2 linked regions of the Candidatus Ruthia magnifica str. Cm (Calyptogena magnifica) genome follow. The protein of the gene in region 1 binds, or shares a complex with, the protein of each later gene. Links are inferred from orthologs where the notes say so. Each region holds a gene or a part of one and is shown on either strand. Other genes may lie near its edges. The genes, in order: RMAG_RS05285 and RMAG_RS01090.

The links.
Region 2: the proteins of RMAG_RS05285 (region 1) and RMAG_RS01090 are in contact, whole or in part, in a crystal structure (PDB 1JZD), measured with the Escherichia coli proteins. The link is inferred for Candidatus Ruthia magnifica str. Cm (Calyptogena magnifica) from one-to-one orthologs.

The regions. Positions count from the first base shown.
Region 1 is NC_008610.1:1,137,866-1,144,353, forward strand. What follows is about bases 1-2,976. They hold RMAG_RS05285 (protein-disulfide reductase DsbD), read left to right. Parts: upstream 1-363; coding sequence 364-2,589; downstream 2,590-2,976. Other genes in these bases: RMAG_RS05925 (hypothetical protein), read left to right, coding at 19-168; aroQ (type II 3-dehydroquinate dehydratase), read left to right, coding at 2,679-2,976. Outside these bases: more of aroQ, read left to right, coding at 2,977-3,128; accB (acetyl-CoA carboxylase biotin carboxyl carrier protein), read left to right, coding at 3,129-3,536; accC (acetyl-CoA carboxylase biotin carboxylase subunit), read left to right, coding at 3,542-4,897; argC (N-acetyl-gamma-glutamyl-phosphate reductase), read left to right, coding at 4,890-5,912; iron-sulfur cluster insertion protein ErpA, read left to right, coding at 5,922-6,275; RMAG_RS05315 (citrate synthase), read left to right, coding at 6,279-6,488. UniProt on the Escherichia coli protein: Required to facilitate the formation of correct disulfide bonds in some periplasmic proteins and for the assembly of the periplasmic c-type cytochromes.
Region 2 is NC_008610.1:219,928-227,824, forward strand. What follows is about bases 4,975-7,897. They hold RMAG_RS01090 (DsbC family protein), read right to left. Parts: upstream 6,838-7,897; coding sequence 6,112-6,837; downstream 4,975-6,111. Other genes in these bases: rsmB (16S rRNA (cytosine(967)-C(5))-methyltransferase RsmB), read right to left, coding at 4,975-6,122; RMAG_RS01095 (leucyl aminopeptidase), read left to right, coding at 6,923-7,897. In the rest of the region: ribosome rescue GTPase HflX, read left to right, coding at 1-1,316; lon (endopeptidase La), read left to right, coding at 1,280-3,616; more of rsmB, read right to left, coding at 4,857-4,974. UniProt on the Escherichia coli protein: Acts as a disulfide isomerase, interacting with incorrectly folded proteins to correct non-native disulfide bonds.

The sequences.
Region 1 (6,488 bases):
AAATTTAACGCCTTTAGTATGGCTGTTGATGCTAAGACAACACAGGCTATTATTGATAATAATGGCAATCAACCCATACCGCAACCTAAACTTAAACTTAACTACCGACCTGATATTATTTTGTTTAATGAGAGCGATGAATTTACTCGTATTAATGGATTTTTATAAAACTTTTATTTTCAAGAAGTATTGCACTACATGAATGATAATTTTATCAAAAATTTGCAACTTATAATGTCTATCTTGCTTATAGATACAAAGAGAGTTGTCTAAACAAGGTATTGACATTTATAAATAATATTTACTTACTGCAACTAAGTGTATAACATAGTAAAGTACAATTGATTCTTTGAGGAAAGAGGTATGAAACATTTATTATTACCCTTATTTTTATTATTATCCGCATTTTCATTAACACAAGCAGAAGATGATTTGTTGCCAGTAGACAAGGCATTTGCCTTTAAGGTTAAAGTGGTTAATAACGAAATACTGCTTAATTGGGACATTGCCAAAGGTTACTATCTTTATAAAGAAAAGATTAAGATTTCTGCTAATCTTTCAATCCAACTAGGTAGTGCTAAATTTCCAACAGCAAAGATTATAAATGATGAATTTTTTGGAAAAATTGGGATTTATCGTGATAATACCGTGGTGGTGGTTCCTGTGCTTAAAGGTGATGCCAAATCTATTTTATTAACCGTTATTTATCAAGGTTGTGCCGATTTAGGTGTTTGCTACCCACCTATTATTAAATCGTTTGTGCTTAACATTAACTCAATACGTTCGACATCTTTAGCTGATAATGCATTTAATCTATTTACACGAGCTACTAACAAGACGCAATCAATTATTGAAAAAATCATCCCAATTTCTGATGAACCTCTATCTGCAGACGATGCATTTAGATTTTCAGTGGTAGCAATTGATGCCAATACACTACTAGCAAGATGGACTATTCATCAAGAATATTATTTATACCATGATAGGTTTTTCTTTGATATAAAAGGGGCAAAATTTGGCGATATTGTCCTTCAAAAAGGACAAATTAAAAACGATAAATTTTTTGACAAAATTGAGATTCACAAAGGCCTATTAAAAGTTAAAATTCAGCTCACTGATGTCAACACTCAACCAATTACTTTTATCGTTAAATATCAAGGTTGTTGGGAGAACGGTGTTTGTTATCCACCACAAGAAAAAACCAAAGAAATTATGTTGCCTTATCAGACTGACAACTCTAATATCAATATCGTACCTGAAAAAGCCAAAATACTCAATGTCGCGCAAGTTGAATTAAACGAAATTGGACAAATTACCGCACTATTCCAACAAGACAGCATATTGTTAGTATTAGCAAGTTTTTTTGGCTTTGGTTTACTACTGTCATTAACTCCTTGCGTGTTTCCAATGATTCCAATTCTGTCAGGCATTATTGTGGGCCAAAAAGAAGAAGTTAGTACTAAAAAAGCGCTGATTATGTCCATTGTGTTTGTATTATCCATGAGCATAACCTATTCAATTTCGGGTATATTAGCAGGCTATTTTGGTGAAAATTTACAGGCATTGTTCCAAACTCCTTGGATACTGTCTATTTTTAGTTTAATTTTTGTTGTCTTGGCGTTTTCCATGTTTGGTTATTATGAAATCCAATTACCTGCCAATTTACAAGGAAAAATTACAAAAATAAGCAATGATCAAAAAGGCGGACACCTGATTGGCGTCACTGTAATGGGGTTTTTATCAGCACTTATTGTGGGACCTTGCGTTGTGCCACCGCTAGCAGGTGCGCTGATTTATATTGGACAAACTGGTGATGCATTATTAGGCGGATTATCGCTGTTTATAATGAGTTTAGGTATGGGTGTGCCGCTTGTTGCGATTGGTGCAGGTGTAAGTAAACTTCCTAAAGTAGGCGGCTGGATGTATAGTATTAAATACATCTTTGGTATTTTAATGCTGGCCGTAGCAATCTATCTACTTGATAGAATTATCTCACCTCTTGCTTCACTTGTATTATGGGCGATGCTCATTACTATATCACCAATTGCGATGGGTACATTGAACACACAAACAAGTGCCTCAAGCTCTTGGCAACGTATTTTTAAAGCATTAGGTTTAATCATACTGGGCTATGGTGTCTTACTTTGGATGTTGATAGCACGTGGTGGTGGTGATATGTTGCAACCGTTATCAAGCTGGAGTACATCAAGTATAGTAACTGAATCAGTCCATATAAAATTTAAACGCATCAAATCGATGGATGAACTAGATCAAATTCTAGAAAAAGAGAAAAGTAGCGACCAAATTGTTATGCTAGATTTTTATGCTGACTGGTGCATTTCTTGTAAAGAGCTTGAGCGCTTTGTATTTTCTAATGTTAATGTGGTTAACGAAATGACTAATGTCACTACACTTCAAGCCGACGTAACTGAAAATAATACCAACGATAAAGCATTTATGAAACGATTTGGCCTTGTTGGTCCTCCTGCTATTTTGTTTTTCAAAAATGGTATTGAAAATCGTTCACAAAGAATTATTGGTGAGATTAACGCGCAAAACTTTCTCAGTCATCTCAACAAAACCAAATAAAAAAATGACGATAAAATGACGATAAAACTAATCATCGTACACGATATTGGTGGTAAAATCAGTTTTATTTAAATTTTACTTACCAACAAATGGATGTTCTGTTATTAAACGGCCCCAGTCTTAATCTACTTGGCACTCGTGAACCTAATTATTATGGTGTACAAACACTGGATGACATTATCAGTAATCTTGCAAAAATAACAAATGACGCTGGGCTTACACTTCAACACCATCAAGATAATTCAGAAGCAAGATTGATTGAACATATTCACAACGCCACTAATAACGGAGCTCAATATATCATTATCAATCCTGCAGCTTTTACACACACGTCAATCGCTTTGCGTGATGCCATGCTCGCTGTGAATATTAAGTTTACCGAAGTTCACCTATCTAATGTATACAAACGTGAAGACTTTCGCAAACGATCTTATTTTTCAGATATTGCACAAGGTACCATTTCTGGCTTTGGCGCCCAAGGCTATGAATTTGCACTACAAGCTGCAATTCAACATATTCAACAATTAAAGGGATCATGAATGGATATTCGTAAAGTAAAAAAATTAATGGAATTGCTAGAACAATCTGGCATGAGTGAAATTGAAATTGTTGAGGGTAAAGAATCCGTCCGTATCTCTCGCTATGGCAATGCACCAATGGCAACACCAGTGACAATAGCACCACCATCTAAAGATAGTACAACAACAGCAAATGGACATCCTATCACTTCGTCTATGGTTGGTACTTTTTATGGCGCAGCATCGTCCACTTCTGATGCTTTTGTTAAAATTGGTCAACACGTCAATCAAGGTGATACGGTTTGCATCGTTGAAGCCATGAAAATTATGAACCAAATCGAGACAGACCAATCTGGAATAGTCACTGAGATCTTATGTACAGATGGTGATGCAGTTGAATTTGGCCAAACACTAGTCGTCATTCAATGACACCAATGAACAAAATTCACAAGGTTCTCATTGCTAACCGTGGTGAAATTGCGCTTAGAGTTTTAAGAGCTTGCAAAGAACTAGGCATCAAAACCGTTGCTGTATATTCAACAGCGGACAAAGACCTTAAACACGTGCGTTTGTCTAACGAGGCTGTGTGTATTGGTCCACACCAATCAAAAGATAGCTATTTAAACATCCCCGCACTGATTGCTGCCGCAGAAATTACTCACGCTGATGCCATTCATCCTGGCTATGGTTTTTTATCTGAAAGTGCAGATTTTGCACAGCAAGTTGAAAAAAGTGGTTTTATTTTTATCGGCCCTCATGCAGATAATATTCGCGTTATGGGCAACAAAGTTGCCGCCATTAAGACTATGCAAAAATCTGGTGTGCCTTGTGTACCTGGATCAAATGCTGGTTTGACTGAAGACGCCGCTCAAAATACCAAACTTGCTCGTAATATTGGCTTTCCAATTATCATAAAAGCCTCTGGCGGTGGCGGTGGTCGTGGTATGCGTGTGGTTGAAAAAGAAACCAACCTACTTGATTCAATTGAGTTAAGCAAAATAGAAGCACTTAACTTTTTTAACAATAGCGAAGTGTATATGGAGAAATTTTTAACCACACCTAGGCATATTGAGATTCAAATATTAGCTGACGAACATGGCAATGTTGTGCACTTAGGCGAGCGTGACTGTTCAATGCAAAGACGTCATCAAAAAGTGGTAGAAGAAGCACCAGCACCTGGCATCACATCAGAATTGCGCCAAAAAATCGGCAGTGCTTGTACGGATGCTTGCAAAACCATTAACTATCGCGGCGCTGGTACGTTTGAGTTTTTATTTGAAAATGATGAATTTTATTTCATTGAAATGAACACTCGTATTCAAGTTGAACACCCTGTCACCGAAATGATTACTGGCATTGATATTGTGCGCGAACAAATACTCATTGCCGATGGTCAAATACTCCAATTTACACAGGATGATGTGAAAATCAAAGGCTATGCGATTGAGTGCCGTATTAATGCTGAAGACCATAATAATTTTATGCCCTCACCAGGGAAAATCACTCAATATCATATCGCTGGTGGTTTAGGCGTACGTGTTGATTCACACGTATATAACGGTTATACCGTGCCATCCCATTATGACTCTATGATTGGCAAGTTAATTACTTTTGCTGATACTCGACTAGGTGCTATTATAAAAATGCAAAATGCACTTGATGAAATGGTGATTGATGGCATTAAAACCAATATCGTCTTACAAAGACAAATTATGGATGATAAAAATTTTCAAAAAGGTGGTATGAATATTCACTATCTCGAAAAAATACTGGAGACCCAGTATGATTAAAGTAGGCATTGTTGGCGCTACCGGATACACAGGATTAGAGCTTATACGCCTTTTAAACAACCACCCAAATGCAAAAATTATTGCTTTATGTTCAAGGGTAAATACTGGCAAAGCCGTTATTGAAGAATTTCCCAGCCTAATAGGTTATGTTGACCTTGACTTTATTATACCAGATGATAAGACATTATTTGAATGCGACGTCATTTTCTTTGCCACACCGCACGGAGTAGCCATGAATAGCGTTGGCCAATTTCTAGACAAGGGCATAAAAATAATTGACTTAAGCGCTGATTTTCGAATTAAAGACAGCTCCACATGGAGCAAATGGTACGGCATAGTACACACACAAAGCGCTTTATTAAAAAATGCCGTTTATGGCTTGCCTGAAGTTTATAGCTCACAAATAAAAAACGCTACCTTAGTTGCTAATCCTGGCTGCTACCCGACTGCAATCATACTAGCACTTAAACCCCTGCTTAAGGCAAATTCCATTAACACAAAAAGCATTATCGCTGATTGTAAGTCAGGTGTTAGTGGAGCAGGTAGAAATTCTAATATTGCCACACTTTTTTGCGAAGTAAACGAATCCTTAAAGCCTTATAATGTTAATCAACACCGTCACAAGCCTGAAGCACAACAAGTGTTAACAGACATTGCAAATACAGATGTGGATTTTATCTTTACTCCACACTTGATACCCATGACCCGGGGCATGCTTGCCAGTGTATATGTTGATTTAACAAAGGACATCGATGTACAAGAATTGTTTAAAAATCACTATCAAGATAATAGATTTGTCCATGTATTATCAGTTGGTGTTTATCCACAAACTAAATCAGTTAAAGGCACAAATAATTGCCATATTGGCATCCAAAAATCAAATAACAAACTTATTATTATGACAGTTATTGATAACATCAATAAGGGCGCCTCAGGTCAAGCTATACAAAACATGAACCTCATGTTTGGAATTGATGAAGGCTTAGGATTAGAACAAATTGGCTTATTACCATAAGGGAGCAACATGGAAACAAAACAAGCTTTAGAAAAAGCAGATATTATTTTTAGCGACAATGCCGCTAAAAAAGTATCAACTCTTATTGAAGAGGAAAAAAACGAAAACTTGCATTTGCGTGTTTATATCACAGGCGGCGGTTGCTCTGGTTTTTCCTATGGCTTTAATTTTGATGAAACCTACAAAGAAGGCGACTCAAGTGTTGAGAATAACGGTGTGCAATTAGTAGTTGATCCCATGAGTTATCAATACTTAATTGGTGCAACTGTTGATTACTTGGAAGACTTACAAGGCGCACGTTTTATTATTCATAACCCAAATGCCAAAACCACTTGCGGTTGTGGCTCATCCTTTTCGGTATAAATTATGATTGAATATATTCCAGGTTTGGCAGGTGTTCCTGCAACAGAATCTTCTATCTCTTATATTGATGGGAAAAACGGTATTTTGACTTATCGTGGCTACTCAATTGAAGACTTGGTTAAATACGGCTCTTTTGAAGAGGTATCTATGCTACTTAGAGATGGAGAACTGCCAGACAAAAACAAACTAGACAACTTTAAAAATATTTTACAC
Region 2 (7,897 bases), 910 kb from region 1 along the record:
TTGAACAACAAAAAGATGCTATTGGCAAAGGTGAAAGAACGCTTTTGGTGTATGTTGAGTTGACAAGTAATAAACAGTCGCACAATGCTCAAGTTGAATTTAAAGAACTAGCTGAGTCTTCAGGTCTGAATATCGTTAAAACCATTAAAGTGAATTGTAACTCAGTATTAATTCGATTTTTTATTGGCACAGGCAAGGTTGAAGAAATCGCAAAAATAGTAGAGGATTCAGCATTGGATTTGGTGATTTTTTCTCCTGAATTATCACCCTCTCAAGAACGTAATTTAAAAAAATCTTTGAAGTGTCAAGTGATGGATAGAACGGGATTAATCTTAGATATCTTTGCTTTACGTGCCAGTTCTTTTGAAGGTAAGTTGCAAGTAGAGTTAGCACAACTTAAACACTTATCAACACGCTTAATTCGTGGTTGGACACATCTTGAGCGTCAAAAAGGCGGCATCGGGCTGCGTGGTCCTGGTGAAACTCAGTTAGAAACTGATAAGCGATTAATTGCTATACGTATTAAAAATATTACTAAGCGATTGTATAAAGTACATAAACAGCGTGATTTGGGTAGAAAATCACGCACTAAAAATGAATTACCTATGATTGCTTTAGCGGGCTATACTAATGCAGGTAAATCAACTTTGTTTAATGTCCTTACTAATGCAGAAGTATTTGCCAACGATCAACTTTTTGCAACCCTTAATTCAACCATTAGACGCGTGATACTGCCTGCATCTGGAGAAGCAGCAATTGTTGATACCGTGGGTTTTATTCAAGATTTACCTCATGACCTTGTTGATGCGTTTAAATCTACATTAGAGGAGACTAAATGCGCTAATGTTTTATTGCATATTGTTGACGCAGCTGATGAGTATAATATTGAGAAAATTGCTCAAGTTGAAGATATTATTTTTGAGATTGGTGCAAGTAATATACCAAGTATATTGGTGATGAATAAAATTGATTGTTTAGATAATTTTGTGCCACGCATGGATCGTGATGAAAATGGACATATTCATAGAGTTTGGCTTTCAGCACAAACAGGAAAAGGTATCGATTTTCTTCATCAAGCTCTAGCTGAACAGCTTAGTGGCATGATGACTCGTGCAAAAGTTCACCTGGATGTTGGTAGTGCATATATCCGTAGTAATATTCATGACATTGGACATATCCATCATGAAAAAGTGGATGATTTTGGGGCTTGGGTACTTGAAATCTTTGTTACTAAACACTATCTATCTAAATTACTAAACTTTAAAGGCGTTACATTGCTATGGGAACAGAGCTCACCAACGAACAAATTGATCTAAGTAAAAGTAATATTCCACTATTGCCTTTAAGAGATGTAGTGGTTTTTCCACATACGGTTATTCCATTATTTGTTGGTAGAAAAACCTCTGTTAATGCGATCACTCAAGCAATGGGGGCCAATAAATACATTTTTTTAGTGACCCAAAAAAATGACAAGGTAGAAGAACCTTTGGGCGATGATTTGCATCAAGTGGGCACGTTAGCAACTATTTTACAAATGCTAAAATTGCCCAATGGTACCATCAAAGTTTTGGTTGAAGGAGTCAGACGCGCTAAGATTGAAAAAATTGTACAAGTTGATGGTTTTTCTGAAGTGAGTTTGAGTGAATTTAGTTTAAAGTCAAATGACGATACTGAAATAAAAGCAATGATGCGCCTAGCATTAGACGGTTTTGAAAATTATATTAAGTTAAATAAAAGAGTACCAGAAGAGGCGCTTAAAGTGTTACAAGAGGTTAGCGATGTTGAGCGTTTTAGTGATATTATTATTGCTAATTTGAATCTTAAAGTATCTGAAAAGCAAGCTTTATTAGGTGATGATAATGCTCAAGATAGACTTAATAAAATCTTATCGATCATTCAAGGTGAGATTGATGTGTTAGGCACTGAGAAGAAAATTCAATCACGCGTGCGCAAGCAAATGGAGTCTAATCAGCGTGATTATTATTTGAATGAGCAAATGAAGTCTATTCAAAAAGAATTGGGCCAAGCTGAAGATGAAAATGAAATTGAAGAATTACAAGCCAGTATTTATAAAGCTAAAATGTCAAAAGAGGCTAAGGAAAAAGCACAAAGCGAGCTAAAGAAGCTTTCGCGTATGTCGTCACACTCATCTGATGCTTCTATTATTCGCACTTATATTGAAAACTTATGTGATATGCCATGGAAAAAGAAAACTGTTATTAACAAGGATCTTAATAAGGCGCAAAAAATTCTTGATGATGATCACTATGGCTTGGATAAAGTTAAAGAGCGTATTTTAGAGCATTTAGCAGTACAAACACGTGTCACTCATAATAAGGCTAATATTTTGTGTTTAGTAGGTCCTCCAGGTGTGGGCAAAACATCTTTAGGCGAATCCATTGCTAGAGCGGTTAATCGTAAATACGTTCGTATGGCACTTGGTGGTGTTCGAGATGAGGCAGAAATTCGTGGTCATAGGCGTACTTATATTGGTGCCATGCCAGGATCAATCATACAAAAAATGCAAAAAGCGAAGGTCAAAAACCCACTTTTCTTGTTGGATGAGATTGAAAAAATGGCAAGTGATTATCGTGGTGATCCTTCTTCGGCTATGTTAGAAGTGTTAGACCCAGAACAAAATCATACTTTTAATGATCATTATTTAGAAGTCGATTATGATTTATCACAAGTCATGTTTGTGGCAACTGCCAACTCACTTGATTTACCACAGCCGCTTTTAGATAGAATGGAAATTATTGAATTGTCTGGCTATACTGAAGATGAAAAGGTTGAAATTGCCAAGCGCCATTTAACTAAAAAAGCAATGGATAGCAATGGTATTAAGAATAGTGAAATTAAGTTCCAAGATGGCGCTATTTTAGACATTATTCGTTATTACACACGCGAAGCAGGTGTGCGTGGTTTGAGTAGAACGATTAGTACCATTTGTCGAAAGGTAGTTAAAGAAGTGGTTTTAAAAAAACGTAAAACCAAAGCTAATATTGATGTTAAAAGTTTGGCAAAATATTTAGGTGTTAGGAAATTTCGTTTTGGACTAGCTGAACAAAATAATCAAGTGGGTGAAGTAACAGGGCTTGCTTGGACTTCGGTGGGCGGGGATTTATTAACCATTGAGGCGACAGCTTATAAAGGTAAAGGCAAACTCAACTATACAGGCCAATTAGGTGATGTTATGCAAGAATCAATTCAAGCAGCAAAATCTGTAGTTAGAAGTAGAGCCAAGAAATTTGGTATTGATGAGAATTTTGATGAAAAACTAGATATTCACATTCATGTTCCTGATGGTGCAACGCCAAAAGATGGACCTAGTGCAGGTGCAGCGATGATTACGGCACTAGTATCAGTACTTACGGGTAGAAAAGTTAAATCTGATGTTGCTATGACGGGGGAGATTACACTTCGAGGTGAGGTTACTCCAATTGGCGGGCTGAAGGAAAAAATGTTAGCCGCATTGCGTGGTGGTATTAAAACAGTGATTATCCCTGATAATAACGAGCGTGAATTGTCTGAAGTGCCTGATAAAATCAAAGGAAAACTTAAAGTTATTCAAGTAAAATGGATCGATGAAGTTCTGGATATTGCTTTAGAAAAATAATATTTAATCTATAAAAAGCACTCAATAAGTACCCTTTTAAAACTTAAGGGCGAATGTAAAAATAGTTTTGTTATTGTAACTCCCCATACGAGCCACCAGAGGGTACGGTATTAACCTCCTGTTAGTGTTGTAAACTTGCCTTTTGCACTTAACGCTTTTCATTGTATTGTGATAAGCGCTGCTATGGGTTCAACACGATCAGCGTTTTATTGATTTTGGTTAATATGCTTAAATCAGGGCTGTAGACTAGAATATTAACATTAACATTAACATTGTCAATACCGTAGTGTTTTTGTAAATTAACGACGTTATTTAAAATAATTTTTTGTATTCTAGTATGATCTGTGTTAATTTGAATTACGTATTTCTGATTTGGATGGTTAGCGTTAATAATACAATTATTTTAATTCTGAGTAATATTTTTTTTATTTCTCTCTAGCTCTCTATGGTATAAAAAATACCCATAAATTTCTTTGGTTTTTAAACCACCACTCGTGTGCTCCTAAGTTTTAAAATTCTTAAACTCAGTAACGTTCTTGTATTCACTTTTCTATATTTTTATTTTTCATTGGCGTACAAGTCATTGATATTTTTGATAAATCCGTTTATCTAGATTTAAACACTGAGTACAATCAAATCTCTGTTGATAAAAAAGACAGTAAAACAAATACCAACTCAAAGAAGTTGGTAGTACATTTATGTAACGCTCTACTCTGCAGACTTAGATAATACTAACAAGTTAAACAATAAAATTTCTTCAGGATTAAAAACTCGAGTTATTAAGTTTTTTAATCAGTTTGGTTCTGGTCGTACTGAACATTAGCATTCATGAACTTAGTTCAAAAAAGCTAGACTACAGTATTAAAATTATTCAACCAATCTCTGAGTTAAACGATAATAGTAAAGACTTTAATCTTCTTCCAAGATTAGCTTACTTCTCTCAGATAAAAAAAGACAATCGTTGATAATACTAAAAAGGTCTTATCAGGTTATGACATTCAACTCACTTACACCTGCCTTGAGCAAAAATTAAAGGCGATATTCTTGGTATAGAGGTTGAACCAACTTCCTCTGATTAGTTTTGAATTTTGACAAGAAGATAACAACACCATAAAAATAACAAGTTATGATAAATTAAGCTTTAAATTATCCTTTAATGACAATGAGTAACTTACAAAATTTATCATTGTTGACAAACCTTTTAAAGCTAGTAGAAAAAATGAACTTAGATAAATTTACTTTATGTTAGTTTTATTATTTTGGCGTAATAAAAGCCATCAAAATTATCAGTGGGTAGTTGTTGTCTGCCTACGGTAGTATTAATGCCCCAATCTAGCTCTATTTTGATTTCTTTAGCGTCATAGTGAGTGTTTAAAAAATATTTGATTTGTTGTTCATTTTCAACCTTTAAAATTGAACAAGTAGCATATAGCAGTATGCCACTTGGTTTTAGCATTTGCCATAGGTTTTCAAGAATATTTTTTTGTAGAACAACTAAAGTGGTGATGTCTTTAGGCTTGCGTAGAAGCTTAATGTCAGGGTGACGGCGAATAACTCCTGTGGCTGAACAAGGTGCGTCAAATAAAATTTTATCAAATAGTTGGCTATCCCACCAATCTTGGTTTTGTGCACTACCTAGTATTGTTTGGATATTTGTTATTTTAAGACGTTGTGCATTTTGGCTTATTTTTATGAGTCGCTTATTATCATTATCAAGCGCAATAACTTTGCATTGTGGTGCTAATTCGCACAGATGCGTAGCTTTACCACCTGGTGCGCTGCAAGCATCTAAGATTAAGTCAGTATTTTTTGGATTTAATAGTGGTACAGACAACTGGGCTGATGCATCTTGGACGTAACAAGCTCCTTGTTCAAACTTTACTAAGTTAAATACTGTAGTGGCTTTATCTAACACCAAGGCTTGTGGCGTTATGGCGAGTTTTTGAGACGAGATACCTTCTTGTTGTAGTTGTTGTTGATAATGGTCTAAATTAAGCGAGGTGTGTACGCGAATAGTCATAGGTGCTTGGGTGTTGTTTTGTTTAAAAATTGTTTCAAAATCATTTGGATAGTCGCGCTTAATTTTTTTAACTAACCAGCTTGGGTGCGAGTAATGCACTTGTTGTTGAAGTATTTTTTTATCTCGATCAATTTTCCTAAGTATAGCGTTCACCAAAGCTTTTGCCCAAGGTTTATTGAGCGCATTAACAACATTAACGGTTTCAAAAATACTGGCATGTATAGCAATTTTTGAATAAAGTAATTGATAAGCACCCAAAAGCATCAAACAGTGAACATCAAGGTCTTCTTTTTTAAATGAGTGTTTAAGTCGTTTGGAAACAATATCATTCAGTTGATGATAAAAGCGAATCGTACCAAAAACCAAAGATTTGATTAAGGGTGTGTCATTATCTTTTGGGTAGTTAAAAGCACTGAGCGATTTTTTGTTGATAATGACGGAATAAATCGCCTCTAGTGCAATAAACCTAGTGATATTATTTGCCAATTGTTGCTTTAATTTTTTGTAACAAAATGGCGGGTGTCATATAACCAAGTAAATGCGTACCATCTTCTAAGAAGATGGTAGGTACACCATTTACACCTAGTTGCTTAGAAATTGCTAATTGGTTAGCTACTGGATTATGACAAGTTTTTAAGTTGAGTATAATTTTATTTTTCTTATAATCATCCATCGCTTTGACTGGGTCATCAGCGCACCAAATTCTTTCCATTTTTCCTTGCGCTGCTGGGTGTAAGGATGCAAGTGGCGAAGCGAGATATTTAACAGTAATACCTAAATCATTCATCTGCTTCATACCATTATGAAGTTTTTTACAAAATGGACAGTCAACATCAGTAAATACATGGATAATATATTTTTCATTTTTTGCTGGGTAAATGATTTTGTCGTGATCATCAATTGTGTTAATTAAGGCCTGTTTAATCAATTTAACATTACCATTCATTGGTATAAGTTGTCTAGCGGTAGTGGTTAAATCAACAACATTATTTTGGATTAAATAACGATCATTTTTAGATACTAAAAGAGAATCAATGAGATTACGGAGAGTTATCTCAAAAATATCGCTTAATGGTGTGTTGATAATATATTGTTTGTCAATCGTGCCAAAAAATGGATACAGAGTGTTAATAATTGCGTTTTTGTCTGCAAAAGCATTATTAGAAAATAAGACGGTTGTGATGAATAGTAATTTAAGCATGATGAAATCATTGGCTGAATAAACTTATTAATTTTACCTTTTTGAGTAGAAAAACAGGTATTATATTTTTTAACGAGGTTTTAAGATGAAATTTTCACTGATTAATGAAACAGTTCAATGCTTTGAAGGTGATAGTGTAGTTGTCTTTTGTAATTCTAATACGGTTTTTGATGATAAAAATATTCAAAAATTGATAACACTTAATCATTTCGAGCCTAAATCTGAAAGAGTGCTATTATTGAGCTTGGTTTCTGGTTTTAAATCTAAACAAGTGATTGTTGCTGGTCTTGGCGATACGCCTGTAGATGCTAAAGCCTATGTTAAAACATTGAACACTGTGAGTGTTGTACTTGCTGAAATTAAGGCAAAAAATTTGATGATTCAAAGTGTTAAAATTATAGGTTTTAATGAGTCATGGGTGCATAAAATAACTGCCAAGGTAATGCATAATGCGACTTATAAAGTTCAAAAAATAGGTGATGATAAGCAAGGCAGTGATATTGAGCATATTGCTATTCAATCTACTATGGATAATACTAGTGCCTTAATGCAAGGCCAGGCAATTGCTGATGGTATGTCTTTAACACGCTATTTAGGGGATTTACCACCTAATGTCTGTACACCTAGTTATTTGGCAGATACGGCCATGTCCTTAGCTGAAGAGTTTAACCTTGAATATGAAATCTTGGAAGAAGCGGACATGAATAAACTTGGTATGGGGTCGTTATTATCAGTTTCTAAAGGCTCAATTGAGCCGCCAAAACTCATTAGTTTAAGTTACCAAGGTAATGGCAATGAAAAGCCGATTGTACTAGTGGGCAAAGGCGTTACTTTTGATAGTGGCGGTATTTCGATTAAACCTGGCGCAGGTATGGATGAGATGAAATATGATATGTGTGGTGCAGCTTCTGTATTAGGAACAATGCGTACTATTGCGAAAATTAAGCTAAATATTAATTTGGTTGTTGTGGTTCCAGCAGTTGAGAATATGCCAGCACATAATGCTTCTAAGCCTGGTGATGTTGTTAAGTCTATGTCAGGGCAAACGATTGAAATTTTG